3 regions of the Bacillus sp. DTU_2020_1000418_1_SI_GHA_SEK_038 genome follow, and region 1 is predicted to be linked to each of the others. Evidence: riboswitches for the same ligand, from Rfam matches in the RefSeq annotation. Region 1 holds a riboswitch; each other region holds the start of a gene.
The links. A riboswitch is a leader RNA that binds a small molecule or an ion and turns the genes downstream of it on or off. The one in region 1 is predicted to bind S-adenosylmethionine.
Positions count from the first base shown of each region.

Region 2: linked by a shared signal. The riboswitch ahead of metK (methionine adenosyltransferase) and the one ahead of RRV45_RS20060 (homoserine dehydrogenase) in region 1 are both predicted to bind S-adenosylmethionine.
Region 3: linked by a shared signal. The riboswitch ahead of RRV45_RS18550 (methionine ABC transporter ATP-binding protein) and the one ahead of RRV45_RS20060 (homoserine dehydrogenase) in region 1 are both predicted to bind S-adenosylmethionine.

Region 1 is NZ_CP135435.1:4,024,593-4,035,125, reverse strand. It holds gene RRV45_RS22145 (methyl-accepting chemotaxis protein) at 1-939, shown strand, start outside; gene RRV45_RS20060 (homoserine dehydrogenase) at 1,813-3,018, opposite strand; SAM riboswitch class I at 3,156-3,261, opposite strand; gene RRV45_RS20055 (hypothetical protein) at 3,403-3,654, shown strand; gene brnQ (branched-chain amino acid transport system II carrier protein) at 4,168-5,514, opposite strand; gene RRV45_RS20045 (proline dehydrogenase family protein) at 5,644-6,591, opposite strand; gene RRV45_RS20040 (proline racemase family protein) at 6,769-7,755, opposite strand; gene RRV45_RS20035 (sigma-54 interaction domain-containing protein) at 7,940-9,310, shown strand; gene RRV45_RS20030 (erythromycin esterase family protein) at 10,203-10,533, opposite strand, start outside.
Region 2 is NZ_CP135435.1:3,484,024-3,494,556, forward strand. It holds gene RRV45_RS17380 (MDR family MFS transporter) at 1-485, opposite strand, end outside; gene RRV45_RS17385 (glycogen biosynthesis protein GlgD) at 707-868, opposite strand; gene RRV45_RS17390 (YtzC family protein) at 884-1,147, opposite strand; gene RRV45_RS17395 (TIGR01212 family radical SAM protein) at 1,325-2,293, shown strand; gene RRV45_RS17400 (tRNA (mnm(5)s(2)U34)-methyltransferase) at 2,290-2,862, shown strand; gene RRV45_RS17405 (tetraprenyl-beta-curcumene synthase family protein) at 2,932-4,026, opposite strand; gene RRV45_RS17410 (alpha/beta hydrolase) at 4,073-4,876, opposite strand; gene RRV45_RS17415 (gamma carbonic anhydrase) at 5,038-5,550, shown strand; gene asnB (asparagine synthase (glutamine-hydrolyzing)) at 5,604-7,418, opposite strand; gene metK (methionine adenosyltransferase) at 7,603-8,802, opposite strand; SAM riboswitch class I at 8,986-9,179, opposite strand; gene RRV45_RS17430 (thiol-disulfide oxidoreductase DCC family protein) at 9,274-9,648, opposite strand; gene pckA (phosphoenolpyruvate carboxykinase (ATP)) at 9,883-10,533, shown strand, end outside.
Region 3 is NZ_CP135435.1:3,701,335-3,711,867, forward strand. It holds gene RRV45_RS18505 (DUF72 domain-containing protein) at 1-30, opposite strand, end outside; gene sufB (Fe-S cluster assembly protein SufB) at 136-1,533, opposite strand; gene sufU (Fe-S cluster assembly sulfur transfer protein SufU) at 1,625-2,056, opposite strand; gene RRV45_RS18520 (cysteine desulfurase) at 2,046-3,275, opposite strand; gene sufD (Fe-S cluster assembly protein SufD) at 3,275-4,582, opposite strand; gene sufC (Fe-S cluster assembly ATPase SufC) at 4,601-5,386, opposite strand; gene RRV45_RS18535 (hypothetical protein) at 5,715-5,909, opposite strand; gene RRV45_RS18540 (MetQ/NlpA family ABC transporter substrate-binding protein) at 6,157-7,020, opposite strand; gene RRV45_RS18545 (methionine ABC transporter permease) at 7,033-7,701, opposite strand; gene RRV45_RS18550 (methionine ABC transporter ATP-binding protein) at 7,694-8,725, opposite strand; SAM riboswitch class I at 8,852-8,957, opposite strand; gene RRV45_RS18555 (O-acetylhomoserine aminocarboxypropyltransferase/cysteine synthase family protein) at 9,102-10,418, opposite strand.

The DNA.
Region 1 (10,533 bases):
ATGAAATCGGTATTAATGTTCGTGAACTACTCAGTGAATAATGTGAAGGAATCGGCCGAAAGCTTAAGTGCCATATCAGAGGAAACGAATGCATCCAGTGAGGAAATTGCGGCGGCCATTACTGAAGTAGCCAAGGGTGCCACAACTGCGGCACAAGAGGCGGAGGCGGCTAATCAATTATCCGAACATTTAAGTAATAAAATTAATGAAATTAGTGCACATGCCACAGACATGACTAATCTAGCAGAAAAAGCGGATGAAATGAATCAGTCGGGTATTCACCAAGTAAATCATTTAAAGGGTTCATTTACTGAATCACATAAATACCTTGATTCAATGGAAGAAGTCATTCATGATCTTGAGGAAAAAATTCAACAAATTGAGCTCGTGATTAAAACGATTACCGACATTAGCTCTCAAACAAACCTGCTTGCATTAAATGCTAGCATTGAAGCCGCACGAGCGGGTGAACATGGCAAGGGATTTGCTGTTGTTGCTGAGGAGGTTAGAAAGCTAGCTGAACAATCGGTAGTGGCAACAGATGAAGTGAAACAGACGATTACAACCATCCAGAGTGGAGCACTTCTTGCTGTTGAATCCATGAACAAAACGAAGGAAAACTTCTCCCAGCAGGCAGATGCCGTCAACACAACAGAGTCAAGCTTCCATTCTATTTCGGAAATTGTCGAGAAATTAAGGCAGTCGATTTTCCAAGTTCATGATGAAATGGACCATATTGCCGTAGGGAAAGCGGACGTTCTAAACAGTATTCATTCAATGGCTGCGATGGCTGAGCAATCAGCGGCCGCCTGTGAAGAAGTCAGTGCCTCAACGGACGAGCAGGTCACAGCCATTCAGTCCGTAGCCGAATCAGCAGAACAATTGACAGAACTGAGTGACGAGCTTCAAAAGGCAGTGGCTAAATTTAAGCTGGAGTAGGTAGGGTACAGGGATAGTCACTCTTTGAAAAGATTTTGTTGGGGAACTTTGTAAATCGCATACTAATTAGATGGCCAAATCGGATACTGATTTGGCCTTATTTTTTTAGCATTAACATCGAATAAAAATAAGGCACCTGAAATAAATCTCCTTGTCTATCTGAGCTTGGCGGACAGCAGTTCCGTTATATGCGGTAAAAGGGGCTAATACTGTATGCTTGAGGACATAGGTTCCGTTATTCGCTAAAAAAGCACCGGTTTCCTTATGTTTTTTCGTAAATAACGCACTCGGTGTCCGCTTAGCCCTTCAATTAGCGCCATTTAATGAAAATAACGGATTCACAATGTCCGCATTAATTTCTCTCACTACACAAATACAAAGTCTTCAATTATTATTTTACAAACTTGTATCTATTCTATATGTTTATTAATTTTTCCCTATATAATCGAAACTACTTCCTTTGAGTAGTCTCTTATTTTATAAAGATAAAAATGTTCTTAATCAAACGATTGATTAAACAGCCGAAAACGCTTGCCGCACAAGGGCTGTAGGCACTTTAATTAGACGTTTGATTAATATGTATGTTCGTATTGGTTTCCCATTCCCAAAATCCTGGGGAAGGGTGTTAATCAAACGCTTGATTAAACAGCCTCAAACGCTTGCCGCACAAGGGCTGTAGGCACTTTAATTAAAACGTTTGATTAATATGTATGTTCGTACTTGGCTTCCATTCCCAACAACCTGCTGTGATTGGCTGACAAACTTTCAACTCCTCTGTCAAAGTGTTATTTCATCTCACTAAACAAGAAAAAATTTAAGGAGGAAATGAATAAACTTTTTTCCTCCTGTTTTTCATTCAAAATTCATCTATTGCTAACTCAAAACCACTTCCCTAAACGCCACCTCTCCCAGAATTTGATAGACATGTACATTCGGCAAATGAATAGCATACATGGTCTCCTCTGGTGCCCGGACGATTAGCACGTTCGGATGAATTCTTTCAATCACTTGTATAGGGGTTGGCAGAGTCGTGGCATTTACATCCCCACCGATTGCCCAAAAAGAAAGAGTAGAAGCCTCATTTCCTTCTAGGTTTTGTTCGGTATATGGCCGAGTTACGCTTTTTGTATGAATATGTGCCAAGTCCTCGATCATCGCGCTTGCTGTTGGAAGCATTCCTGCTCCCGGGCCTTGTAGGCTAATATTCCCAACAATATCCCCATTAATGGAAACAGCATTTTGGACACCTTCCACATGGTAAAAGGGATGCTGTTCATTCACAAGCACAGGCTTTACGGTGCATAGAATTCCACTAGCAGTCCGTTCAATCGAAGCGACATGCTTAAACCGAAAGCCTAATGATGAAAAAACTTCAATTTGTTCGGGTGTGATTCCCCGAATTCCCTCTCTGATCGACTCATCCCAGTTCGGCGCCTCCCCAAATGCAAGCTCACTTAAGATCACCGCTTTGTAGAAGGCGTCATAGCCGTCTACATCATTTGTCGGATCCGCTTCGGCATAGCCTTTTTCCTGAGCCAGCTTCAATGCTGATGCAAATGGTAAGTTTTCTTCTCTCATCTTTGTCAAAATAAAATTAGATGTGCCGTTAAGAATACCCTGGACTTTTTCGATGTTGTTGACATTTAGCAATTGCTTTAGTGTTTGGATCACAGGAATCCCGCCAGCGACCGTTGCTTCAAAGCCGAGTGAAACACCATATTCACTTGCTAAATGTTTTAATTGCCCGCCATGATGGGCAAACATTTCCTTGTTCGCCGTAATGACATGACAGCCCCGTTTAATCGCCTGCTGCAAGTAGGAAAAGCATGGCTCTTTTCCAACAATGGCATCAATCACAACATCAAGCTGCTCTAGTGTAATGATTTTTTCGAAATCGTCTGTTAAAAGAACATCTTCATCCGGATTAGTGTGTTTATTAATATTTTTCACAAGAATTCCAACAATCTTCACTTCTTTTCCAAAAAGGGCTTGGAGCTTCTTCTGATGTGATTTTACGGTCTGATAGACACCCTTCCCAACAGTGCCGTATCCTAATAATGCAATATGAATGGCTGACATGTATTCATTCCTCCTGTTATTGTTTTTCGATTTGTTAACTGGTGAGCGGGCAACCCCACAGGTGAAAAAATAAAAAACCCCCTCTGCATATAAAGACAGAAGGGGAGCAAGAATGAAATTACAAAATCCGTTCCACCTTCTCATCTTCGGAATGTGATCATTCCTCTGAAATTGGCACCGTGCATGCGAATGCTGGTTGCCGAGGCTTCGCAGGGTCAGTCCCTCCACCTCTCTTGATAAGAAGATTAGCAATTATGAAATTATTTATAATCATATAGATTAAATGGAGCAACGTCAATACTTTAATTGGTTTGGCAATCGAATATGATTTGTAGAATATCTTTTTTTTCCGTGTATAATAGGTTAATAAAAGGAGGGATTTCAATGGCAAAAAAAATTGAGGGTATTGAAGCTGTAATCATAAAAAAAATACTAAATAAAAAGTCGAAAGCAGTAATAGATGTTGAAGGGGAAGTTTTTGTTATACAAAGATTAAAAGAAGATACGATTTTATCGGATATTGAAACAGACATTGAGCTAAAAGATATGCTTGAAAGAGCAGATAAAGATATATTGAATGGGAGACTTTATTCCTCAGATGAGTTATTGGAAGCAATTGAGAAGGGTGATATTTAAGTGGAATTGAAATGGACAGCAGAAGCAAGGAGCAGCTTCGCTCGAATAAATAGCCCCTATTTTAGTTCTATTGAGACAAAAGATTATAAAAAAAGATTGTTGATTAATATTCAAAATAAAATACTTTCGATTATGGAGTCTACGCCAGCGAATGAGCCCGAATGGCAAGGAAACTATAGGATTCTAGTCGATAAATATAAAGTGTACTATTCTTTTTCAAAGGATAGGAGAACTTGCTATATAAAAGGTTTTAAGCATCAACACCAGCTATGAAAATCCTCATAATCTCTACGTGTCTATCACCTCTCGAATAATCTTATTTCACAGTCATGTTTCACTTATCGTTTTGGATGACCATATAAAAATCTAAGCTTGATAGTTGATAATGCTGCAAGAGCCTATAAAAATGCGATCATCCCACTCGTCACCAATAGTATATTTCATGTTCCTGTCGATAAGAAAACCCCCTTCATAACAGAAGGAGGTACTCTATCGATAAAAATAAATGAGGTCCTAACTAGCCATCTCAATCATCGCGTCAGTTTCTTTCCTCGATTTAGCTACAATCAAGCCGATTACAAATCCGATAAGGCCTGTGATAATCCAGCCGGCGCCATTTTCAAATAAGGGGATGAATCCGAAGATATTGTTAATAGCTTCCGGTGCAATAATGCCATCCTTTAGAGCATCAAGAATGGCAACAAACCCAACGCCGATCATTGTTCCAATATAAACGGATTGATGACCTTTAAACAAATTATTTGTAAAGATTAAAACGATTAAAGCAATGGCTAAAGGATAGAGTAATAGTAAAATAGGTGATGCCATTGTCAAAATTTTGTTGAGACCAAAGTTTGTAATGATTAAGCTTAAAATGGAAAAGAGAATTAGCCACTTTTTATAAGAAATAGAAGGAACAATTCTTTCGAAATATTCGGAAACAGCTGCTAAACAGGCTACATTTGTTGTGACCCCAGTTAAGAATATAATAGTTCCGATGATATAAATTCCGATCTGCCCGAATAAAACTTTTGAGCCTTGTGCTAATACTTCGCCTCCGTTTTCCTTAAATCCAATAGCATCAACACTTGAAGCACCGATCCATGCCATTGAGATTTGTAGTCCGACCAAGCCGATAATGGTGACCATACCTGCCTTAATAAATAGCTTCGATACTTCCTTTTCAGACTTTATCCCTAAGGAACTGATTGATTTAATGAAAATTCCCCCAAATACAAATGCAGCGAGAACGTCCATTGTGTAGTATCCTTGTATAAACCCTTTCAAAAACGCATCAACGCTTTGAATATACTCTCCTTGAGGTTGTCCAATACTTCCCATTGGTGTAAAAATTGACTTTCCAATTAGTAATAATAACAATATTGCAAAAATTGGAGTGATTATTTTCCCAAGACGGTCGACAAATTTTGTTGTATTCCATGATAGCAGAATCGTTAGAAAAATAAATACGGCAGAGAAAATAAACAAATAAAGACTGCCGTTTGAGTTCGTTTGGACTAACGGTTTGATAGCGATTTCATAGACGACAGAAGTTGTTCTCGGGATGACATAAATCGGCCCAAGCGATAAAAATAGTAAAATTGAGAATATCGTAGCGAACACGGGGTGAACTCTTCCTGAAAGTTTTTCAACTGTTCCTCCTCCGCGGGTTAAAGCTATGATTGCGAGTAAAACCAAACCAACACCTGTAATTAAAAATCCTCCCATGGCAATCCATATATTTGTTCCTGCCTGTTGGCCTACCATTGGAGCGAATATTACGTTTCCAGCACCTAGGAACATAGCGAAGAGCATGAAGCCAATTGCGATTACTTGTGAAAATGATACCTTCTTTTCCATTGATTTTCCTCCTTAATATATAAATCGAGGATGACTATTAATAAGGAGGGATGGAGATCGACCATCCACTCTATTAAAAAATATTATAGTAGAATTATAACATTTCAGTCATCCAAATTTTCATACCATTCATTTTTTACTTAACCTTCCTAATAAAAAGGCGCCAGCTCCAAGTCCAATGAGTGTATTTGTTTTTTTAGTAAACATCTGTTTGGCAACGAGATTGAGATTTTGTGGGCGTTCCGCTAAGCGGCGCATGAAATAGCCATACCAATCATTTCCGAATGGGACATATGTGCAGAAATTATAGCCTTCTTTTGCAAGTTTAAGCTGTAAATCCTTTCTGAAACCATACAGCATTTGAAATTCAAATTTCTCCTGTGGAATCTGATTCTTTTTCGCAAAACTCTTCACATGATCGATAACACGATGGTCATGCGTGGCAATCGATGTGAATTTGCCATTCAGCAAGTGATATTCAATTAACTTGATATAGTTTTGGTCTATATCGTTTTTGTTTTGATAGGCTAAGTTTTCAGGCTCCTTATAAGCGCCTTTTACGATTCTTAAGCGAAAGTTTTCATATTTCTTCAATATATCTTCAGCTTCATAGAAATACGCTTGAATGACGGTGCCGATATTATCATATTCTTTCGAAAGCTCATCGATTATGTCAAAGGATGGCTGCAGATGACCGTAATCCTCCATGTCAAAGTTAATAAAGATGTTATACTCGTATGCTTTTGCAACGATTTCCCTTAAGTTCTCTAAGCAGAAGCCGTATTCGATATCCAAGCCAAGCTGGGTAGGCTTCAAGGAAATATGAGCATTTAATTGATGTTCATGAATGGCCTCAATCACGCCTAAAATTTGTTTCTTTGCCTCAGTTGCTTCTGCTTTTTCAAAAACAAATTCACCAAGATTGTCGATCGTTGCAGAAATACCAACTTTATTTAATTCCTTGACGCTTTCTACCATTTCCTTAATATTCGTTCCAGCAACAACTGACTGTGCGCCTAGCTTTAATCCCCATCTTTTAGCCCCGCTGTTCAGAACTTTATTTTGGGATAGCATCATAAAAAAGTCTCTCGTTAAACTCAAAGTAATTCCCTCCATTTTTGTAAATTAAATTTTCATCGGATTCGTTGAACAAGCCTTGATGTACGAAGTAATCACTAACGCAGTGAAATGAAGCCAATGATATTTATTAACTGGGTTGAGATTGCAAAATCATGAATGTTTTTTAACGTTAAATTATTTTAATAGAAACCCTTCCGCATAAGGATCTGTCGCATCTAATAAAAATTTATGAACTCCCGTTACCCATGCTGATCCTGTAATTTTTGGAATAATGGCTTCATAGCCTTTTACATTCGTAAAATCAACGACCTCCCCTTTAAACTGAGATCCAATGATACTTTCTTGAATAATTTGCTCATTACGTTCAAGCTTCAATGTTGATAGTTTTGCGCATGTTCCTGTTCCGCAAGGGGATCTGTCAATTTGGCCATCTCCAAAAACAACGGTGTTTTTAAAGTGATTTTCACCTAGCTGAAGACTGAATTCAACCAGGTCGATGGTCGTGATTTCCGGAATTTCGGGATGCTCGATTACCAATTGCTCATTCGCTGCTTTCCTGATGGCCATGCCGATTGCTGTAATCTGATCTTGTTCATCAATGTTTAGTTTTAAATCGAATTGCTCTGCATCTACGATGGCAAAAAAACTTCCGCCAAACGCAATATCCATTTTAATTAATCCGAAGTTTTCTACTAAAACGCTTACATCTTTTTTATATAAAAAAGCTGGAACATTAATAAAGGAAACTTCCTTCACCTTATCGTTTTCGTACGCTACATGGCATTCCACGATTCCAGAAGGGGTATCAAGAAATACCTTGTCCTTTTTAGCGATAAGGCCATTATTTATTGCAACTGTGACTGAGGCAATCGTCCCGTGACCGCACATGTTCAGATAACCGCCGCTATCCATAAATAACACACCAAGATCACAATTTGGATTGCAAGGAGGTGTTAAGATGGCACCGAACATATTTAAATGGCCTCTTGGTTCATGCATAAGAAGCTTGCGAATATGGTCCAATTGGGATTCTAAATATTGCTTCTTTTGCATCATTGTATTTCCTAGAATCTCTGGAAGACCGTCAACAATAATTCTCGCTGCCTCTCCCATCGTATGGGCATCAATGGTTTCAATATACTTTTCTATAGTTAACATCATGTTTGCATACCTCCTGATGATATTAATTGTGACTATGTTGTTAATATGCAAATCTTGTGCCAACTTGAATAGTCAGGGGAATTCTAATATTGCAAACGTTTTCTAGCCGCTGTACAATAAGAGTGTTCATAAAGTTTACACTATTGTAAATACAACTTTACATTTACAGTGTTGACAGCGGGAGGTGCGAAGAATGAGGGATTTTTCCTTCAACTATTTAAATGCTTTAATGGAAACAAGCTCTGATGCTATCACGATTATTAATGCATTAGGTGAAGTGCAATATTGGAGTGCACAAGCTGAGCAAATTTATGGAGTTCCGCTTAAAGATATAAAACAGAAGAAAATCAGCCAGTTTTTTAAAATAGAAGATTTAAAGATACTAGAAATACTGGAGACGAAGAAAGCTGTTTCGAACGTGTATCATCAGCCAAGACCTGATGTGCATGTGCTGATCAGCTCATCTCCTATTTTTGATAAAAAGGGAAATTTAATCGGAGCCATCTCTATCGATCAAGACATCACCAACATTGTGAAATTAAATGAGAAGTTAACATTAACAACAACCCAATTACAAAAAATAAAGCAGCAGTATCATTTGCACGAACAAATAGGTCCATTATCAGAAATTAAAGGACATAGCGATGCTTTACAACGTGCAAAGGGCTTAGCTCTTAAAGTGGCAAAAACGGATGCCACCGTATTAATTCAAGGTGAAAGCGGAGTAGGGAAAGAGCTTTTTGCCCAGGGCATTCATGAAGCCAGCTTGAGAAAGAACCAGCCTTTTATTCCGATTAACTGCGGTGCTATCCCGGATGCTCTTTTTGAAAGTGAGTTTTTTGGCTATGAGAAAGGGTCTTTTACAGGTGCTTATAAGGATGGGAAAGCGGGAAAAGTGGAGATGGCTGACGGCGGTACTTTATTTTTAGATGAAATTGGTATGCTTCCACTTGATATGCAAGTGAAATTATTAAGGGTTCTTCAGGAAAGAGAAGTTTATCGCATTGGCGGAAATGCTTCTATTAAAGTGAATATTAGAATCGTTGCAGCGACAAATAGCGATCTGGAAGATATGGTCAAAAAGGGAACTTTCCGAGAAGATTTATATTACCGTTTAAATGTGGTTACATTGAAAGTTCCACCGCTTCGAGAAAGAATTGATGATATTTCGGTATTGGTCAATCATTTTGCCGGGGAATTTGCTGTTAAATACCAAAAGGAACTTCCGACGCTTACGAATAGCGCCCTGGAAGTGTTTACGAATTATCAATGGCCTGGAAATATAAGAGAACTTCGAAATGTTGTAGAAAGAATGATTATCTTCATCGATAAATCTGCGATTACTGCAGAGGATGTCTTAAATATATTTCCAATTATTCAACACGAAAATATGAACAAAGAAGGCTTGGCCCAGGAGAAAGCTTCCTTAGAAAAAGATAGAATAAAGGAAGTCCTAATCGAAACATATGGCAACAAAAGTGCCGCCGCCAAAAAATTAGGCATTTCGAGGGTAAGCCTCTACAGTAAAATAAAACAGTATGATATTAAGGTTTGACGGGGAAGGGCCAAGAACTGCGGCCTAGTTGATATATGATATTGGGACAAAAACCTTGATTCTATGTCCTTCACGGATTTCCGTTTGGTTTTTATTATGCAATTTTCTCTCAACTTCCTTGGATGTTAGTCAAATGAAATAACCCTCTAGTCTATCTGAGCTTGGCGGACATCAGTTCCGTTATAAGCGGTAAAAAGGGCTAATTCTGTTTGCTTAAGGACCTAGGTTCCGTTATTCGCTAAAAAGCAGTGATTTCCTTATGTTTTTTCGTAAATAACGCACTTGGTGTCCGCTTAGTCCTAAAATTAGTGTCATTTATTGATAATAACGGATTCAATGTCCGCATGAATTTCTTCCGCTACACATTCAAAGTCTTCAATCGTTATTTTACTAATTTTTATCTGTTCTATAATTTTTCCCTAAATGATTGGAACTACTTCCTTTAGATTTTTATATAGATGAAATTTCTATTAATCAAACGATTGATTAAACAGCCGCAAACGCTTGCCGCACAAGGGGTATAGACACTTTAATTAAACGTTTGATTGGTTTCCCATTCCCAAGATCCCGTGGAAAGGTGTTAATCAAACGATTGATTGAACAGCCGTAAACTCTTGCCACACAAGGGCTAGAGGCACTTTAATTAAACGTTTGATTGATATGTATGTTCGCATTGGTTTCCCATTCCCAAGATCCCGTGGAAAGGTGTTAATCAAACGATTGATTGAACAGCCGCAAACGCATGCCGCACAAGGACTATAGACACTTTAATTAAACGTTTGATTAATATGATTTAACCCAAACAATTGCCATAAAATCCGTTCAAGGCTGCCCTTCCTTAAAGAAAGAATTAATTCACGGACAGGTGGGACTAAATACTGTCCCACCCGCCTTAGCTATAAGACGCCGCGCCTTCCTTAACATGGAGCGGATTCAGGGCATTCGTACTATTCACAAAAACAAACGCATCATACCGCTCCGACATTCTTGACGGCACATAGTTCCCATAATGTTCATCCGCCGGACTATAAACCACGCCAATCGCGCGATGTCCAATCGTTTGATTAAATAAATGCCTGTTCTCATTATTGAACAATACTATTTTGTCGTGTGCCCCGGCCTTGTACATCAGATCTTCCCAGCTGCCGTCTTTAGGAGGAGGCGTCATCATTTTTCTAAAATTATTGCCCCAGCGGTCAGCGGCTATGACGGAACCTCGATGT
Region 2 (10,533 bases), 540 kb from region 1:
TTAGCGATAAATATAAGCTGAAAAGAAAAAGAAGCTACAAATCCACCGAGAGCTGCTCCGATTGCTACACCTAGGTTTTGAGATACATATAAAGCATTAAAGGATTTTCTTCCGCCTTCCTTCCATACTGAGCCGGCCATTGCATACATCGGTGGGAAAATAATTCCTGCTCCAAATCCTACCATCGTTAAAAAGACAACATACATCGGCCAGTCATGCCAAAAGGTTAAACCGATTAAAGATGCTAAAGATATTCCCGCTCCTAGAAGGATTGATTTATAGCCGCCAATTTTATCAAAAAGGATGCCTCCAGTTAAATTGCCGATTACACTTGCTCCTGAGTTTAACATGAGAGCAATCCCAGCAACTGATAATGATTTACCTAAATGATCGTGAATATAGATTGTGTTTAAAGGCCATAAAAAAGAAGAGCCTGTAACATTCACCACCATCCCAATTATTAAAAGCCATAAGGCACGTGGCATGATAAACCCTCCTAAAGCCTAAAATATTAAAAATAGTCATCGCCAAATATTTCGATTACCAAAGCAATTTTATTTCTTTTTCACTGTCCTTGCAATAGGTATTTACATATGCAGCCAAACAAAAAATACACAATTTTTTCAGAATAACAGAAGCTTCAATGGAACAATTAAAAACCCTCCAAAATTGGAGGGTTTGGATTATGTCTAGCTTCCGCTTTTCTTTATTCAGGATGGAATTTTGATTTAACTGGCTGACCCTTTTTTTCATACAGCTTTTTTGCTTGCTTGACGATGTCGAAATCCTGCCCTATCTCTAGGTCTTGATTATTAATGCCATTGCGGTTTTTCTGCTCAGGGTTATTTTGTTTAGAACGTTTTTTCACCATGAAAATCACTCCTTAATGAGGATTAACAATCATTCGATTTTGAAGTTGCTGCAGCTGCAGCCTCATACGGTGAAGCTGTTCCCTCTGCTGGGCGTTGGCACTTAAAGCAATTTTTGCTAAGTCATTATACGCACTCTCAAGAGAATATAGCGCATCTGTATAGCCAGCATCATTATAATGCTCTTGGGTTCTTCCTTCCTGAAGCTGATCATTGGCGAATCGGATAGCATCCTCACATTGCTGCATTAGGTTATCAACGGAATCACGAGTAGCCATAATATCCCTCCTGAAATGAATCGGTCTTTTCAGAAGCAAAATGCTTCATTGATTAGTTTGCTCAATATTTCTTTTTACTATTTCAAGATTTTACTGGCAAAATCCGCTCATAGCCATTACATTTGGAATAGGTTTTTTCTTTGTTATTTTTAAAATGCTTTAAGGAGGGTCACAATTATGACTCAGATTAACCCTTTTCACTTTGCGTCTGATAATAAACGCTATCATACATGGAATTACCATTTGAGAAATCAATTTGGCCATAAGGTTTTTAAGGTCGCTCTTGATGGCGGCTTTGACTGCCCGAACCGTGACGGTACGGTTGCTCACGGCGGCTGTACATTTTGCAGTGCATCTGGTTCTGGTGATTTTGCCGGAAATAGAACAGATGATATCGAAACACAGTTTTATGAAATTAAAGAAAAAATGCATCAGAAATGGAAAGATGGCAAATATATGGCTTATTTTCAGGCATTTACGAATACACATGCACCCGTAGAGGTATTAAGGGAGATGTACGAAAAAGTTTTACAGCTTGATGATGTTGTAGGGCTTTCAATCGCTACAAGACCTGACTGTCTTCCTGATAATGTTGTTGAATATTTGGCAGAACTCAATCAAAGAACTTATTTATGGGTTGAGCTAGGTTTGCAAACTGTTCATGAAAGAACTGGATTGCTAATCAATCGTGCTCATGATTATCAATGCTATGTGGATGGGGTCAACAAGCTTCGTAAACATGGAATTCGCGTTTGTTCTCATATCATTAATGGACTTCCTTTGGAAACACCAGAAATGATGATGGAAACTGCTAGAGAGGTCGCGAAGCTAGATGTTCAAGGAATCAAAATCCACCTTCTTCACCTTCTAAAAGGAACACCTATGGTGAAGCAGTATGAAAAAGGAATGCTTGAATTTTTATCATTTGACCAATATGTTAGCTTAGTCTGTGACCAACTAGAAATTCTGCCTCCCGAAATGATTATTCATCGAATTACAGGGGATGGACCTATAGAGCTGATGATTGGACCGATGTGGAGTGTTAACAAATGGGAGGTTCTAAACTCTATTGATGCTGAACTAAAAAGACGGAACAGCTGGCAAGGGAAATTTTATACAGCGGGCAGTGTGGAGGTAAAACCATGAAGCTAGATGGAGTTTTACCTTTTGCGAGGCTGCTGCTTGAAAAAGCGGTTGGTTCCGGTGACTTTGCAGTCGATGCAACATTAGGTAATGGGCATGATACATTATTTTTGGCAAAATTAGTTGAAGATTTCGGTCATGTATTTGGATTTGATATTCAAGAAGAAGCAATTATCAGCACAAAAAAACGGATAGAAGACCAGCAACTTTCTGACCGTGTTACTTTATTTCATAAAGGTCATGAACATATATTATCCAGTATACCTGGGGAGAACTACGGGAAAATTAAAGGCGCCATTTTTAATTTAGGTTATTTGCCAGGCGGTGATAAGACAATTGTTACTGTCCCAGATACAACCATTTCCGCGATTGAGCAGCTTCTTGAAATTATGGCCCCTGAAGGGATTATTGTGATTGTCGTTTACCATGGGCATGAAGAAGGTGCAATAGAACGTGAAGCACTCCTTCAATTTGTAAAACACCTAGATCAGAAAAAGGCTCATGTTCTTCAGTATCAATTTATTAATCAGAAGAATAACCCTCCATTTATTGTGGCAATTGAAAAGAGATGACAGCAACAAATTTAGATTGATGTAAAAAACCTGCATAATTGCAGGTTTTTTTCACAAACTAGCTTTAATTTACTTTATAAATGCCCTCATAAGACTTGCTGGCTTCCATTTTTGCATAGTACGATAAGCTCGACCATTCAAATAGAAGAAAAAGCTGATCATCCCGCCAGTTTTAATCATCCCTCGAGCTAGTTTTTTTACATTTTGCTGCTTTCGGACCTTTTCATCTGATAAATAAATCCCTAGCAGTCCACGGTTAATCAATTGATGAAATCGTTTATGAGGCAGCTGTTCTGTATGCTTGTCTGCCTCTTGAACAAAATACTTCAGCCTGTCAAAAAGCTTCTCTTCACTTTCATAATAAAAGCAAAAGTTCAAATCTCCGCCAGCACGATCCTCTTCCTGGTCAATAAAGTAATCCAATAATATATGCAAACCTTGTATGTAAGGAAAATAGCCATTCCGAATATTTTCTGCGTCTGCCAGCTTAAAATCATCTCTCATGGCATAAGATACAAGGCAGAAAATACCTAATGTTGATCCAGAGCAGGCTGAAAACTCATACCACTCCATCTCTGGTATTTGTTCCTTGTTTTCATCAAACCAGCCTTGAAGCCGTGGTACGCGTTCCTCCACTTTTACATGTTTATGAATCTGCAAGTCACAATAATACCGGCATAATTCTATTAAATGACCGCTGATTTCTTCATAATTACTTAATTCAGCCAAAACTTCTCTGCAGGCTGCAGCAAGGTCAGCTAAGTAATTTCCATCTTCCTGTTCTTCTCTAAATCGGTAATAATTTTTCGGTGCAGCATCGACCATTAAAGAATCAATCATTGATTCATGTAAGGCTCCAAAATCTTTTGGATCTAGTGATGTACTTCGATCACATAAATTATCCAAATAATCACTGATTGTTTGATAAGCAACTATAAATTTAATCGCTTTTTCATATTTTTCTTTTGCCATTAACGCCATAATGGCGCCGCCTTCACAATGAAAGGTTTTATGTTTTATGCTTGCTAATGCTTGTTTTCTAAGCTCTGGATTAGGAATTTCTTCAGCTCTCTTCTGCCAATAATCCAATTCCTTATGAGCTATTGGCAAGACCTTACGATAAACATTTGACATTAGACTGATAGGCATAGATGGAACACCCATAGGTAAAACTCACTCCTTAGAAAAGCGAAAGCGCTGTAGCTAGACACTAAACGATATAGCCTATAGCCTTTAACTGGCTATAAACGAAATCCTTCGCATACTCAAATACTTCTTCCCTCTCAGGCTCATTAAATATTTCATGATAGCACTTAGGCCATTCTTTAAATCGTTTTTCTGAGAAGGGTGCAAGGTTGAACCAGTCGCTAACTGTCTTCTTATTAACAATTAGATCCTCCCCTCCTTGCATTACAAGCAGTGGGATATCTTGAATTTTATCAAGATTTTCAAAACCTAGCTTAACCGCATGTATAAGTTCACGATACCATCTGATTGACACTCTTGTCACATATAAAGTGTCATTCGCATCGGCATCACGAACATCAATATTCCTTGTCGCCATATCTACTGTAAGTCCGGAATTTAATCGCAGACTTGGAACAGTTTTATTTAAAAGAAATGAAAATACATTAAGTATTTTGTTAGGCATCTTTACCAAGCCCAAGCAAGGGGATGACAGGATCACTCCGGCTAATTTCAATCTCTCTTCCTGCAAAAGTCGAATAGAGATTAAGCCGCCCATGCTATGACCCAATAGAAATACAGGTAAATCGAATTGGTACGCTGCCTGTATCCAATCCTTCACTTCATGTAAATATTCATCAAATGTATCAATATGACCTCGCCGTGATCTAGTAGTCATCCCTTGGCCTGGAAGATCTCCCATAATGACATGAAAGCCTGATAAACGCCACATTTCAATAAGCCAGCCGTAGCGGCGATGATGCTCCATCGCTCCATGAACCATCACTACGACACCTTTAGCCTCTCCCTCAGCTTCCCATTTCCACATCATATATCCTCCTAAACCTTATGTTGAAAACGAAATCGTTAGTATAAATTATAGCCTAGAAACATTTTTTCATCATTAAATTAAGCGTAGGTTACCACTAAAGAAGATTGTAGCCTTCTATGGTAAAATTACGTTATAAAACATTTCAAGGAGAATCAAACATGATCTATCCATATAAAGATAAACAACCCAAAATAGCTGACTCAGTTTTCATTGCAGACTTTGCTACCGTTACAGGCGATGTAGAAATCGGGGATGAATCCAGTGTGTGGTTCAATACGGTTATAAGAGGGGATGTCGCCCCTACTATTATCGGTAAAAAGGTTAATATTCAAGATAATTCAGTATTGCACCAGAGCCCTAACAATCCTCTAATTCTTGAAGATGAGGTGACAGTAGGACACCAAGTTATTTTACATAGCTGCATTATTCGGCGAAAAGCATTAATTGGCATGGGCTCGATTATTCTTGATCAGGCTGAAATTGGTGAAGGAGCCTTTATCGGTGCAGGCAGTCTTGTTCCACAAGGTAAAAAAATTCCACCTAATACACTTGCCTTTGGCCGTCCAGCTAAAGTAATTCGGGAATTGACTCCAGAAGATATTCAAGATATGGAAAGAATAAGCAGAGAATACGCTGAAAAAGCCCAGTATTATAAATCACTTCAGAAATAATTAAGATATTTTTTAACATGTCCTTTTACTGATAACTTATTCTTTCCTATAGTTTATATACCCATCGGCAGGAGCGTATTCATTGAACTTAGTTCATTTTCATACTTTTTTTCAATAAATACGGCATACCATAACATAAACATTAATACCGTCCAAAGCTTTCTGCTGTTATCGTATTGATCCTTATAATGGCCATCAAGAAGCCTATAAAAATAATCTTTGTGAAATAAATGATCTGTATCGCTTTCACGAATTATTGTTCTCGTCCAATCATACATTTCACTCTTTAACCAAAATCTGATCGGAACAGGAAAGCCCAATTTTTTTCGGTCTAAGACATGAGCTGGTACAATTCCTTCCACTGCTTTTCGCAAAATATACTTAGTTGTTCCATTGGCGATATTTAAACTGCTCGGTATTTGAGAGGCAATCTCAAATACCTCTTTATCTAGAAACGGGGCCCGCAAATCTAATAAATGGGCCTCAGTCATTTTATGTGCTTTTAATAAAATATCTCCCCTTAGCCAAGTATGGATATCGATGTACTGCATCTTGTTAATCGCATCATATAAAGCACTCTCTTTGTATAGGGGAGCTGTAATATTCGTATAACTTAGGACATCTCTATATTCTCGGAAAAACATACGTTTCTCTGCTTCGGAAAAAATCTTAGCATTCCCAATATATCTTTCTTCCAAGGGGGTAACCCCACGCTCAATAAAGCTTTTTCCCCTAATCCCTTCTGGCAGAAAAAAAGCCAGCGTCCTCAAAACTCTCTTAATAAAATTAGGTATATATTGAAAAAGCCTTAAGGAGTGTGGTTCACGATAAATATTATAGCCGCCGAATAATTCATCAGCTCCCTCTCCTGATAGAACAATCTTTACATGCTTACTTGCCTCCTTAGAAGCAAAGTAAAGCGGAATACAGGCTGGATCTGCAAGCGGATCTTCTAAAGAATAAACAATATTCGGCAACTCCCTAATGAATTCTTCAGGATTAATGATCCTGCTAATATTTTCGATCCCAAGCCTTTCAGCTGTTTTCTCCGCAATGTCAATCTCACTAAATCCTGCTTGCTCAAATCCAACAGAAAATGTTTTTAAGTCTGGATGATATTCCTTTGCGATCGCAGCAATAATAGAGGAATCAATGCCCCCAGAGAGGAAGGACCCAATCGGCGCATCGCTTTGCGTATGCGATTGAATAGACTGATAAAGGGCTCCTTTTATCTCTCGAATAAATTCAGCTTCTTGTTTCAATACTGGATGAAAGGAAGCTTTCCAATAGCAAATAATCTCCATCGGGGTATCGATTTTCTTTATAAAATAATGCCCAGGCTCAAGCTTTCGGATCTCATCTGTCATCGTATCTGGCTCCGGGACAAACTGATAGGTTAAATATTGCTGTAAAGCATCTTTATTCAATACTTCAATTTGAATAATTTCTAAAATGCTTTTCTTTTCAGTGGAAAAGTATATCCCTTCAACTCCTTCATAATAGTAAAAAGGTTTAATCCCAAAAGGATCTCTGGCACCAAACAGAACCTTATCCTGATCATCCCAAATAACAAGAGCATACAATCCACGGAGCTTTTCCACTATTTTTGCTTTTAATTGTCTGTATAAGATTAATAATATCTCCTGAACAGAATTTGCACATTCAGAAAGTTCACCTTTAAGCTCATTTATATTAGTAATTTCTCCAGTAAATACAATCCAATATCGGTCATGTTGATAGGGACAAGGTTTCTCATCACACCTTAAATAATGGAAAATAACATGCTCACCGTCATAAAAACTTGATTCACTTTTCAAGGTATCTACATTGTCATTTTTTCGTTTTACAAATCCACTAAAGCCGCTCATTCATTTATCACCCATTTACACTTTTTTAGATGATGAGTGCTAATTTATTAGTTTATTGATTAGAGAAATAGAGGAAGGTGTTTGTAAGGAATGGGGAAGAATAGAAATTTAAAATCATCTTTAACATAAGACGAATAAAAAAAGCGGAAGTTACATCAAAAATGTAGCTTCCGCTCTATTAATATTATTTTAAAGCCTCTGCACGTAATGCATCTGCTTTATCTGTACGCTCCCAAGGAAGATCGATATCGGTGCGTCCGAAATGACCGTAAGCAGCAGTTTGCTTATAAATAGGACGGCGCAGGTTTAGCATATTAATAATGCCAGCTGGACGAAGATCAAAGTTTTTGCGAACTAAGTCAACTAACACGTCTTCTTCTACTTTACCTGTTCCGAAAGTATCAATTGAAATAGATACCGGCTGTGCTACTCCGATTGCATAAGCAAGCTGAACTTCAACTTTATCAGCTAGACCCGCAGCAACGATGTTTTTTGCCACATAACGAGCGGCATAAGCAGCGGAACGGTCAACCTTTGTAGGATCCTTTCCAGAGAATGCTCCACCGCCGTGACGAGCGTATCCACCGTAAGTATCAACAATAATTTTGCGGCCAGTTAAGCCAGCATCCCCTTGTGGTCCGCCAATTACGAAACGGCCTGTAGGGTTGATAAAGTATTTTGTATTCTCATCAATTAGTTCTTTAGGAACAACTGGATTGATGACATGCTCTTTAATATTACGCTGAATTTGCTCTAAGCTAATTTCAGGATGATGTTGAGTAGAAATAACAATGGTGTCAATGCGTACAGGCTTGTTATTTTCATCATATTCTACAGTTACTTGTGTTTTTCCGTCTGGACGAAGGTAAGGAAGGATTTCTTCTTTACGAACTTCAGTTAAACGGCGAGCTAATTTATGAGATAAGGAAATCGGAAGCGGCATAAGCTCTTTTGTTTCGTTACATGCAAACCCGAACATTAAACCTTGGTCACCTGCACCAATTGCTTCAATTTCTTCATCAGTCATTTGGCCTTCACGAGCTTCTAAAGCTTGGTCAACCCCCATCGCAATATCTGGTGATTGCTCATCAATAGAAGTTAATACCGCACAAGTTTCTGAGTCAAAACCGTATTTGGCACGAGTGTAGCCAATCTCTTTGACAGTTTCACGAACGATTTTTGGAATATCTACATAAGAAGATGTAGTGATTTCTCCTGCAATTAGAACTAAACCTGTTGTAACTGACGTTTCTGCAGCTACACGTGCATTTGCATCCTGTGCTAAAATGGCATCTAAAATGGCATCAGAGATTTGGTCACAAATTTTATCCGGATGACCTTCAGTAACTGATTCAGATGTAAACAAACGACGTTTTGTTGACATGCTGATGTTCCTCCTTTATATAAAAACATTTGATACGGAACTCATTCCCTAAGTAGTATGAAATAAATTTGGAGTTTTTATTATAAAGCGTGCTGGCTTTTCGAAAGCCATTCATCAAATTGCAAAATAAAAAACCTTTTCATCCATGTGAAAAGGTTGAAGCAAATCGATTCGCGCCTTTCACTCTTATCGTTCAAGGAATAAATCCTTGCGTCAGGTTAGCACCTTTGCTAATCAAATTTGCCTTGGCATATTTACGCCAAAAAATCTAAGGCATCCGCCGGAGGCTTAACTTTAATCAACTAAAATAAAGTTAATTCTAATAGCAGGTTGCTGGGCTTCATCGGGCCTGTCCCTCCGCCAGCTCGGGATAAGAGAGTATCCGTTCAAGGATAAATCATAACTTAATATATAAAAAGAAGTCAATAAAATTCTTAATTAATTTTGGTGTTTTTTTTGTGTCCATGTACATCATAAGGAACAACTGCCATTGTCGCATTTTTTCCTTAAAAACTTATGTCTATTCTTAGCTATCCATTTATATATAGGATTACCTGCAAACGACATCCCAGGAAGAAATAAACATAATCCTAATAGGTTTAATGGAGGAGAAAGCAAGAGTATATATCTCACTGCATCAAAGCCTTTACGGACTTTTCCACTGGAAGAAATAATATGAAGCTCTCTTCGTAAGCTGATTTTATCGAACAGTAATGGATGGCCGTTTCTTTCATATTCCTGTAATGAAACCCAGCTAATTTTTTGAAAAAAATCAATTTTTTCAAAAAATCGTTTAGATTCCTTGCATAAACTGCATGTTTCATCGTATAATGCAATCGTTTTCACCTAACACCACCCCCATCATATAATTATATGTTAGTTTAACATATTTTATCTCTATAAAATTGGTGTGGTACATAACGAGCTTCTGCATTAATCGAAGTTATTATTGTTCAAACAGAGAAAAATATTTAATGAAAAAAACCACAATTAGTATAGATTAATCATCCAAATGTGTTATACTATTCGTAAATTGAAATGTCTTTCATAAATTTAATGTAAAAGGAAGGTATTCTTCAGATGAACTCTGTTAGCATTCCGAATAAATTAACTGAATTATTAAAGGGAAATAATATTCAAGTACAATTATCTGTTCCGCAGCTTGTGGAAAAGGTATTAAATCGTAAAGAAGGTTCACTCACTTCGACTGGTGCAGTTTGTGCAACTACCGGAAAATATACAGGACGTTCCCCTAAAGATAAATATATTGTTGAAGAAGCTTCTTCGAAAGATAAAGTGGATTGGGGAAATGTCAATCAGCCAATTTCAGAAGAGGCATTTTCTAGCCTATATGATAAGGTAATAACCTATTTAAAAGAGAAAGATGAAGTTTTTGTATTTAAAGGATTCGCCGGTGCTGACAAAAAACATCGCCTTCCCATTCAAGTTATTAATGAATATGCTTGGCATAATTTATTTGCTCATCAGCTTTTCATTCGCCCAACAGATGAGGATTTATTAGATCATCAGGCAGAATTCACAGTTATTTCCGCTCCAAATTTTAAGGCGGACCCAGCTGTAGATGGCACAAATTCTGAAACATTCATTATTGTTTCCTTCGAACGCCGTACCGTATTAATTGGCGGAACAGAATATGCTGGCGAAATTAAAAAGTCTATATTCTCTGTTATGAACTATTTATTGCCAGAAAACGGAATATTACCAATGCAC
Region 3 (10,533 bases), 320 kb from region 1:
TCCCCATCCTGCTACTCCGATTAGAATCATAGGGAACACCTCCTTCAGAAACATATTAGCATATTTTGAGCTAAGACAATTTAGTTTTAAAAAATCCGCTCACCAAATTGGCAAGCGGATTTTCCTATTCATATATTAACCAATTGAACCTTCCATTTCGAACTTAATCAATCTGTTCATTTCAACCGCATATTCCATTGGAAGCTCTTTCGTAAATGGCTCGATGAAGCCCATTACGATCATTTCAGTTGCTTCTTCCTCGGAAATACCGCGGCTCATGAGATAGAATAATTGTTCTTCAGACACTTTAGAAACCTTTGCTTCGTGCTCTAAAGAGATGTTATCGTTCATGATTTCATTGTATGGAATTGTATCAGAAGTTGATTGATTATCCATAATTAACGTATCACACTCGATATTGGCACGTGCGCCATCAGCTTTACGGCCGAATTGAACGATTCCGCGGTATGTTACTTTACCGCCCTGTTTAGAGATCGATTTCGATACGATTGTTGAAGAAGTGTTTGGAGCAAGGTGAATCATTTTTGCTCCTGCGTCTTGGTGCTGACCTTTGCCTGCTAATGCGATGGAAAGTGTCATTCCACGAGCGCCTTCTCCTTTTAAAATAACTGCTGGGTATTTCATCGTTAATTTGGAACCGATATTTCCATCAATCCATTCCATTGTGGCATTCGCTTCACAAACAGCACGCTTTGTCACAAGGTTATACACGTTGTTTGCCCAGTTCTGGATCGTTGTATAGCGGCAATACGCATCCTTCTTAATGATGATTTCTACAACAGCACTGTGAAGAGAGTTTGTTGTATAAACAGGAGCTGTACAGCCCTCTACATAGTGAACATGTGCGCCTTCATCCACAATGATTAAAGTACGCTCAAACTGACCCATGTTTTCAGAGTTGATACGGAAATAAGCCTGTAATGGCGTTTCAACCTTAATTCCTTTAGGAACGTAGATGAAAGATCCGCCTGACCAAACAGCAGAGTTTAGAGCCGCAAACTTATTGTCTGTTGGAGGAATAACCTTCGCCCAATGCTCACGGAAGATGTCTTCATTTTCACGTAAAGCGGAATCCGTATCTTTAAATACGATCCCTTGTGCTACAAGATCTTCCTGCATGTTATGGTAAACAACCTCTGATTCGTATTGAGCAGAAACCCCTGCTAAATACTTTTGTTCCGCTTCTGGAATTCCAAGCTTATCAAACGTTTGCTTGATTTCTTCAGGAACTTCATCCCAAGAACGCTCAGTTTTTTCAGATGGTTTAACATAATACGTAATTTCATCAAAGTTTAATGACGCTAAATCTCCGCCCCATTGCGGCATAGGCATGTTGTAGAAATGCTCTAATGATTTCAAACGGAAGTCAAGCATCCATTGTGGCTCTTCCTTCATTTTTGAAATTTCTTCAACAATTTCTTTCGTCAAACCGCGTTTTGATCGGAAAATGGAAACGTCTTTGTCGGCAAAACCATATTTATAATCGCCGATTTCAGGCATCTTTTTTGCCATCGTCGTATTCCTCCATTCATTGCAATAGGAGAGGTAGATTCCCCTATTACAAATATATTTTAAGCCCAAGACATCTTGTTTAATAGCTATTTCAATTCTCTTTTAGGCCTTTTTCCATGGCCTTCCACGCTAAGGTTGCACATTTAATTCGTGCCGGAAATTTGGCAACACCCTGCAACGCTTCGATATCCCCGAGGTCTAAATCAACATCATATTCTTTTCCCTGCATAATATGTGAGAAAACCTCTGAAAGCTTCAATGCATCATCAATATTTAAGCCTTTTATTGCTTGAGTCATCATGGAAGCAGAAGACATGGAAATCGAGCAGCCTTCCCCTTCAAATTTTGCATCCACTACTTTTCCCTCATCTAACTTTAACGTTAACTGAATTCGGTCCCCGCATGTCGGGTTATTCATATTAATCGTTAGGCTATCATCTTCTAGGATCCCTCTATTACGGGGATTTTTGTAATGGTCCATGATTACTTGTCTGTATAGAGTATCTAAATTATTAGAAGACATCGCTGAAATACTCCTTTGTTTTGACAAGCCCTTTAACAAGCTTATCAATCTCTTCTTCTGTATTGTACAGATAGAAGCTTGCTCGCGCTGTCGCCGAAGCTTTCAGCCATTTCATTAGCGGCTGTGCACAATGATGGCCAGCACGGACAGCAATTCCTTCAGCATCCAATACAGTGGCAACGTCATGTGGATGAACATCATCAAGGTTAAAAGTTACAACACCCGTACGCTTCGATACTTCTTTCGGACCGTAAATCGTGATGCCTTCAACCTGTGACATTTTTTCCAATGCATAAGCTGCAAGCTTATGCTCATGAGCCTCAATATGATCTAAACCAATCTCTTGCAGAAAATCAATGGCAGCCCCTAATCCAATTGCTCCAGCGATAATCGGCGTACCGCCTTCGAACTTCCAAGGGAGTTCCTTCCAAGTTGATTCGTATAATCCGACAAAATCAATCATTTCCCCGCCAAATTCAATCGGTTCCATGTTCTCAAGAAATTGTTTTTTGCCATAAAGGACGCCAATACCTGTAGGGCCACACATTTTATGTCCTGATAATGCAAAGAAATCACAATCTAAATCTTGCACATCCACTTTTAAATGTGGTGCACTTTGTGCGCCATCCACAACCATGACTGCCCCATTTTCATGAGCAATTTTCGCAATTTCCTTAACTGGATTCACAACACCAAGTACATTGGAAACATGCATAATCGATACAATCTTCGTATTACTTGTAACGAGCTCTCTCACATCTTCTAGAGAAATCGTTTCATCCTCCTGAAGAGGTATATACTTCAAAATGGCACCTGTATGTTTCGCTACTTGCTGCCAAGGAATGATATTACTATGATGCTCCATATAGGAGATAACAATTTCATCGCCCTCTTTAAGGTTTGCTCTAGCATAGCTTGAAGCAACTAAGTTAAGGGCTGTTGTTGTTCCTCTAGTAAAAATAATTTCTTCCGTTGATTTCGCATTGATAAATTTACGTACCTTTTCTCTAGCACCTTCAAAGCCGTCAGTTGCTCTCGTTCCAAGCGTATGAACGCCTCTGTGTACATTAGAGTTATATTCACGATAATATTTATCTACCGCTTCAATAACCTGAACAGGCTTCTGTGATGTAGCAGCACTGTCCAGATAAACAAGCGGGTTCCCATTGACTTCCTGATGTAATATTGGAAATTGTTTGCGAATATCCTGGATATTCATTATCTTACTTTCCTTTCGATTACTTCCACAAGTTGCTTGCTAACTCCCTCAATCGGAAGTGCATTTACAACCGGTGCAAGGAATCCATGAATGACAAGACGCTCTGCTTCAGCCTTTGGAATTCCGCGGCTCATTAAATAATAGAGTTGAAGCGGATCTACACGTCCGACAGATGCTGCGTGTCCAGCTGTTACATCATCTTCATCGATTAATAAAATTGGGTTCGCATCTCCGCGAGCCTTTTCATTCAGCATAAGAACGCGAGATTCTTGTACTGCATTAGATTTAGATGCACCGTGCTCAATTTTTCCAATTCCGTTAAAGATGGATGTAGCAGAGTCCTTCATCACACCATGCTTTAAGATAAAGCCTTCTGTATTTTTTCCAAAATGAACAATGCTTGTTGTAAAGTTTTGCGTTTGATCTCCTCGACCAACTACAACTGTTTTCGTATCTCCGAATGAACCATCGCCCATTAAGTTTGTTACATTTTCATAGATCGTATTGCTATCATTCATTAATCCAAGAGCCCAATCAATACGAGCATCTCTTCCAGCAACACCACGGCGGTTTACATATCCAGTTAATCCTTTAGCTAGTGTATCAACTGCACCATATTGAACCTTGGCACCAGATTTAGCTAGAACCTCCGTTACGATATTAAATACCCCGCTAGCTGCTTCCATAGTGGATACATAGTTTTCAACATAAGTAACAGAGCTATTATCCTCAGCAACAACAATCACGTGATTGAAAAGAGTTGCCTTTTCATTATCATGAACAAAAACTGCCTGAATTGGTTTGGCAACCTCGACATTTTTTGGCACGTATAGGAAAACTCCGCCATTCACTAAAGCTGCATGTAAAGCAGTCAACTTATGCTCATCTGCTTTAACGCCTTCAGTCATAAAATATTTTTGGAGTAAATCACTATGCTCTCTCGCTGCTGTAAAGATGTCAGTGAAAATAACACCCTTATCCTGCAGTTCTTTTGAAACAGAAATATATGTTGGTCTATTGTTACGCTGAATATATAAATTTTGTTCAGCAGCTTCAAGCTCAATTAATGTTTTCACATCTTCCGGAAGCTCATTTAAAGAAGTGTAGTCTTCACTGCCTACAATATGCTGCTCAAACTGTGTTAAGTTCCAGTTTTTTATACTCGTTTTATCAGGTTTTGGCATTGGCAGATTTTCAGAGTTTTCAAGGGCTTGCAAGCGAAACTCTGTCAGCCATGCTGGTTCACCCATATCTTTTGAGAAGGAGCTTACATACTCCTTACCAAATAATTTTGTTTCTGTCGACATAAAGGATCCTCCTAACAATTACGCTTCTTGGCCAACCGTTTCATCTTCAATACCTAGCTCTTGCTTAATCCAGTCATAACCTTCTGCCTCAAGGCGCTGTGCTAGCTCAGGACCTCCTGATTTTACAATGCGTCCTTGCATCATAACATGTACAAAGTCTGGAGTGATGTAGTTCAGAAGACGTTGGTAGTGTGTAATAATTAAGCAGCCGAAATCTTCTCCACGCATTTTATTGATTCCATTAGAAACAACCTTTAATGCGTCAATATCAAGACCTGAATCGATTTCGTCTAAGATAGCAATCTTAGGCTCTAGCATCATAAGCTGAAGAATTTCATTACGTTTCTTTTCTCCGCCAGAGAATCCTTCATTTAAATAACGCTGTGCCATATCCGGATCCATTTCAAGGAATTCCATTTGGCTGTCCATTTTACGAATGAACTTCATTAAAGAAATTTCATTTCCCTCTTCTTGACGGCTATTAATAGCTGAACGTAAAAAGTCTGCATTCGTCACACCATTAATCTCACTAGGATATTGCATAGCTAAGAATAGGCCTGCACGTGCACGCTCATCTACTTCCATTTCAAGAACATCTTCATCATCTAAAGTAACGCTTCCTTTTGTTACTTCATATTTTGGATGACCCATAATTGCAGAGGAAAGTGTAGATTTACCCGTTCCGTTAGGTCCCATGACAGCGTGGATTTCTCCGCCCTTAATTTCAAGGTTTACCCCTTTTAATATTTCTTTGCCTTCAATCTCAACATGAAGATCATTAATTGTTAATTTAGAACCTGCCATTACAATACCTCCATCAATAAAAGAAGATTTTATCTTACGGCAAAGTGCCGCAACCCTCTATTCTCATTTTATTCTCATTACAATCTTATAACAAATGAAAAGTATTAGCAACTCTTTCAATCAGTTAACACTCTCTAGATGGTGTAAACCTAATACTATTTTTTAAGGTGAAAGAACTACTATTTTTCGATTCCACTTATTAATGTTACCCTTAACCATTATGTTCATGTACAAATGAAATTGCCATGCTTTTTCGCACTTATTTGTAAAAAAAGAGGATCAGCAACAAATACTGACCCCCCTTTTCTTCATTAATATATGTTTTAATCTAAGAATGAATCTTTCTTTCAAAATCTGCGAGCATGCGCTGACTCTTTACATATTCTTCCTGACGCTTTTTTTCAACCTTCAGTCTTACATCGTGTTTTTGGCTATACAATGCATATCCGACTCCATGGGCACCGCGCATTGCTTTCTCCATACAGCTCGTATAATTTAAATGCAGCTGGTTAATAAAAACCAATCCTTTCATCTTTCACGGATTTATAATTCACGTTAAGATTTTACACCGATATTTCCCGAAATACAAAAGGCAAAATCAAGAAATTTTTATCGAAAATAGTTGATAGGCGGCGATTAAAACGCTTACATCCTTTTCATACTTAAAATATTGTGGTCATACGCTTTAATTTTATTATCCGTTCATTTTTTCAAAAATAAGCAATAAAAAAACTCGCCTATCAGCGAGTTTTTTCCAATTACATTTATTATTAGAATGCAGGAACAACTGCACCCTCATATTTCTCAAGAATAAAGTTTTTAATATCCTCAGAGTGAAGGACTTCTAAAAGAGCTTTAATAGCATCAGTATTTTCATCACCATTACGTACAGTAATAATATTTACATATGGGGACTCACTGCCTTCGATAGCAATTGAATCCTCTAATGGATTTAAGCCTGCGTCAATCGCGAAGTTTGAGTTAATGACAACAGCATCACCTTCATTGTTGTTGAAAATTTGCGGTAATAATGAAGGCTCATAATCTGTATCAAATTGAACATTCTTTGGATTTTCAACAATGTCTTCGATTGTAGCTGCAGATTTATCAACGCCTTCTTTTAACTTTAAAAGACCTTCAGCTTCAAGAATAGCAAGGACACGGCCGTGGTCAGCTACTGAGTTACTAATAATAATATGTGCATTTTCAGGAAGTTCACTTAGATCTTTATATTTTTTAGAATAAACACCCATTGGCTCAATATGAACTCCGCCTGCATTAACAAAATCATAGTTATTTTCTTTAATTTGCAGCTCAAGATACGGAATATGCTGGAAGTAGTTTGCATCAATTTCTTTTGATTCTAAAGCTTTGTTAGGTAGAACATAATCCTGGAATGGGATAATTTCTAAATCAAACCCTTTTTCTTTTAAAAGAGGCTTTGCTTCTTCAAGAATTTCAGCATGCGGAACATTGGAAGCTCCAACTTTTAATGTTTTTACTTCTTCTGTTTTCTCGTCTTTCCCTGCATCACTTGCATTGCCGCTGTCTTTTTCTTCATTTTTTGTACCACATGCAGCAAGCACAAGTACTAAAGCAAATGTTAGTAAAAGTGATAACCATGTTTTTTTCATTTTAATCTCCCCTTATCGTTTGTCTAATTTATTTGTTATTAAATCACCAATAAATTGGATGATAAATACAATGATCAAAATAATGATTGTTGCCATAAGCGTTACGTCATTTCTCGTTCTTTGGAAACCTTCCAGATAAGCCAAGTTCCCAAGACCGCCAGCACCGATAACACCAGCCATCGCGGTATAACCTACTAAAGCAATTGCCGTAACGGTAATCCCTGAAACGAGTGCAGGCATCGATTCTGGTAATAGGACCTTAAAGATAATTGTGCTTGTTTTGGCACCCATTGATTTGGCTGCTTCAATAACACCTTTATCAATTTCCCTTAACCCAATTTCTACCATTCTTGCATAAAATGGCGCTGCCCCAATGATTAGTGCAGGTAGTGCCGCATTTTCACCTATCATCGACCCAATTAAGAAAATAGTAAATGGAATTAATAGCACAATTAAGATTAGGAAGGGAATGGATCTAAAAATGTTAACAATAGCACTGATAATTTTATTAATAAAATTATTCTCCCAAATATTGCCCTTCGAAGTTAGAAAAAGTAATAGACCTAGAATAATGCCAAGAATGAAAGTAGCAATGACCGAAATGCTCGTCATATATAATGTTTCTACAGTTGCTTCCCACATCTTATCCCATTTAACATTCGGAAACCATTCACTAAGCATTCGAAATCACCTCCACCCCGACCTGCTTGGCCTTGATGAAATCAATTGCTTTTAAAATTTCAGGCTTCTCCCCATCTAAATGGATAAAAAGTGTTCCATAAGAACCGTTTTGCGTTTGTGATATTTTCCCGTGAAGAATATTAACGGTTATATTAAAATCACGAATTAGATTCGTTATTAACGGCTGCTCAACGGACTTACCAACAAAGCTTAATTGGACAATTTGCCCGTGTGGATATAATTGAGTAATTTGTTCAATCGTTTCCTTCGTTTCATCTGGATCAGACTCTGTTATTTGATGAACGAAGCGCTTTGTAATTTGCTGCTGCGGATTTTTGAACACATCGATAACTGGTCCCAGCTCGACAATTCTTCCCTCTTCCATTACAGCCACGCGATGACAGATTTTACGGATAACCTGCATTTCATGTGTGATGAGCACAATCGTTAAACCTAGACGCTCATTAATATCCACTAATAATTCTAGGATGGAATTAGTTGTTTCTGGATCTAATGCAGATGTGGCTTCGTCACATAACAACACTTTCGGGTTGTTTGCCAATGCTCTGGCAATTCCGACACGCTGTTTTTGCCCTCCGCTCAGCTGAGAGGGATAAGCATCCTCTCTTCCATCGAGACCAACAAGCTTAATGAGTTCATCCACACGTTTTAATCGTTCCTCTTTGGCAACACCCGCAATTTCAAGTGGAAATGCAATATTTTGCCGAACAGTTCTAGACCAAAGCAGGTTGAAATGCTGGAATATCATACTGATATCCTGTCTAGCTTTCCTTAAGTTCTTGCCTTTTATATGTGAAACTTCATTATTAGCTACAACAACATTTCCGCTTGATGGTATTTCAAGTCCATTTAGCATGCGGATTAATGTACTTTTCCCAGCACCGCTATAGCCAATAACACCAAAGATTTCTCCCTCGTTAACTTCTAAATTAACGTTGTCTACTGCGGTGACTTGACCCTGCTTAGAAGCATATATCTTTTGTACATTTTTGATTGAGATCATAATTGCTCACCCTCTCTAAATCCCATTTACAATATCATAATAGATGAATAAAGAGAAATAGTAATGCTATAAAAAAGAAAAATGCCTTTCTGTTATGAGCAGAAAGGCATAATGAATTTATCCTTCCCCTCATCTTCCAAAGCAAATCTGCTTTGTGTGAATTGGCACCATTTCATAAAATGACGGTTGCCGGGTTTCATCGGGCACATCCCTCCACCTCTCTTGATAAGAGCATTACATCTATATTCAATTAACACTTTACTTTAATTAAGCATTCTTATATTCACGATTGATATCGTATCATGGGATAAAGATAGCGTCAACGGTAAAAATTTGGAATTATATATCTTTTTACTCATGAAAAAACCTTAATTAATTATTCTTTTACTAATAGCGAGGCAATCCCTGTTGCTGCCTCAATTGCTTGCTCTAAATCTTCAATAAGGTCCTCAGCATTTTCAATTCCGATTGATAGACGAACTAGATCCTCAGGAACACCTGCAGCCTTCAGCCCTTCTGTATCAAGCTGCTGATGCGTTGTACTTGCCGGGTGAATAACTAAGCTTTTCGCATCGCCAACGTTTGCAACATGTGCCCACAGCTCAAGATTATTAATGAAAGCCGCTCCTGCTTCTCTTCCGCCTTCGATTCCAAATACGACTACAGAACCTGCGCCCTTCGGCAAATACTTATCCGCTAATACTTTATCCGGATGATTGTCACTTCCAGGATACAGGACCCAATTAATAGCTGGATGAGCTTCTAAGTACTCTACTACTTTCTTAGTATTGGCAATATGCTCCTTCATCCGCACATGAAGTGTTTCAAGTCCAAGTGTAAATTGGAAGGCATTTTGCGGGCTTAATGCAGGACCAAAGTCTCTAAGAAGTTGAACTCTAGCTTTAATAATATAGGCAACCGCACCTAATGCCTCACTATACACAAGGTTATTGTAGCTTGGGTCTGGCTGAGTGAATCCAGGGAACTTAGGAGAATTCCAATCGAACTTTCCGCCGTCTACAATGATTCCTCCAGTTGTTGTTCCATTTCCCAGCAGCCATTTTGTAGCGGAGTGGACGACAATATCTGCTCCGTATTCTATCGGTCTGCATAAATATGGAGTCGCGAATGTATTATCAATAATTAGTGGAACCCCATTCTCATGTGAGATTTCCGCTACCTTTTCGATATCTAACACCTTTAAGCTTGGGTTTCCAATCGTTTCAGCAAAGACAGCCTTCGTTTTTTCCGTAATGGCATTTCGGAAGTTTTCAGGATCTTCGGGATCTACAAATTTCACTTTAATGCCGTATTTCGGCAATGTCACAGCAAACAGATTATAAGTTCCCCCGTATAGGTTAGAGGCTGAAACAATTTCATCCCCAGATTCAGCAATATTCAGAATCGCTAGTGTAATGGCGGCCATTCCGCTAGCAACCGCTAAGGCACCAACTCCCCCTTCTAACAGGGCAACTCTTTCTTCAAAGACTGTAGTAGTTGGGTTGTGAATACGAGTATAAATGTACCCAGATTCCTTCAAGCCAAATAAATTAGCTGCATGTTCCGTGTCTTTAAATTGGTAAGCATTGTTTTGGTAAATTGGCACAGCTCTTGCTCCTGTTACAGGATCCGGCTGTAATCCCCCATGTACACCTAATGTTTCAAATCGATAGTTTTTTTGTTTTTCTGACATGTTTCTTCTCTCCTTTTTAATCTGCAATAGTTTGCATTTTTTTGATTTGCTGATTCCTTTTGCTTAAAAGAAGAATTTAAAAAACCCTCTTCGCAAGAAGAGGGTTGATATCATC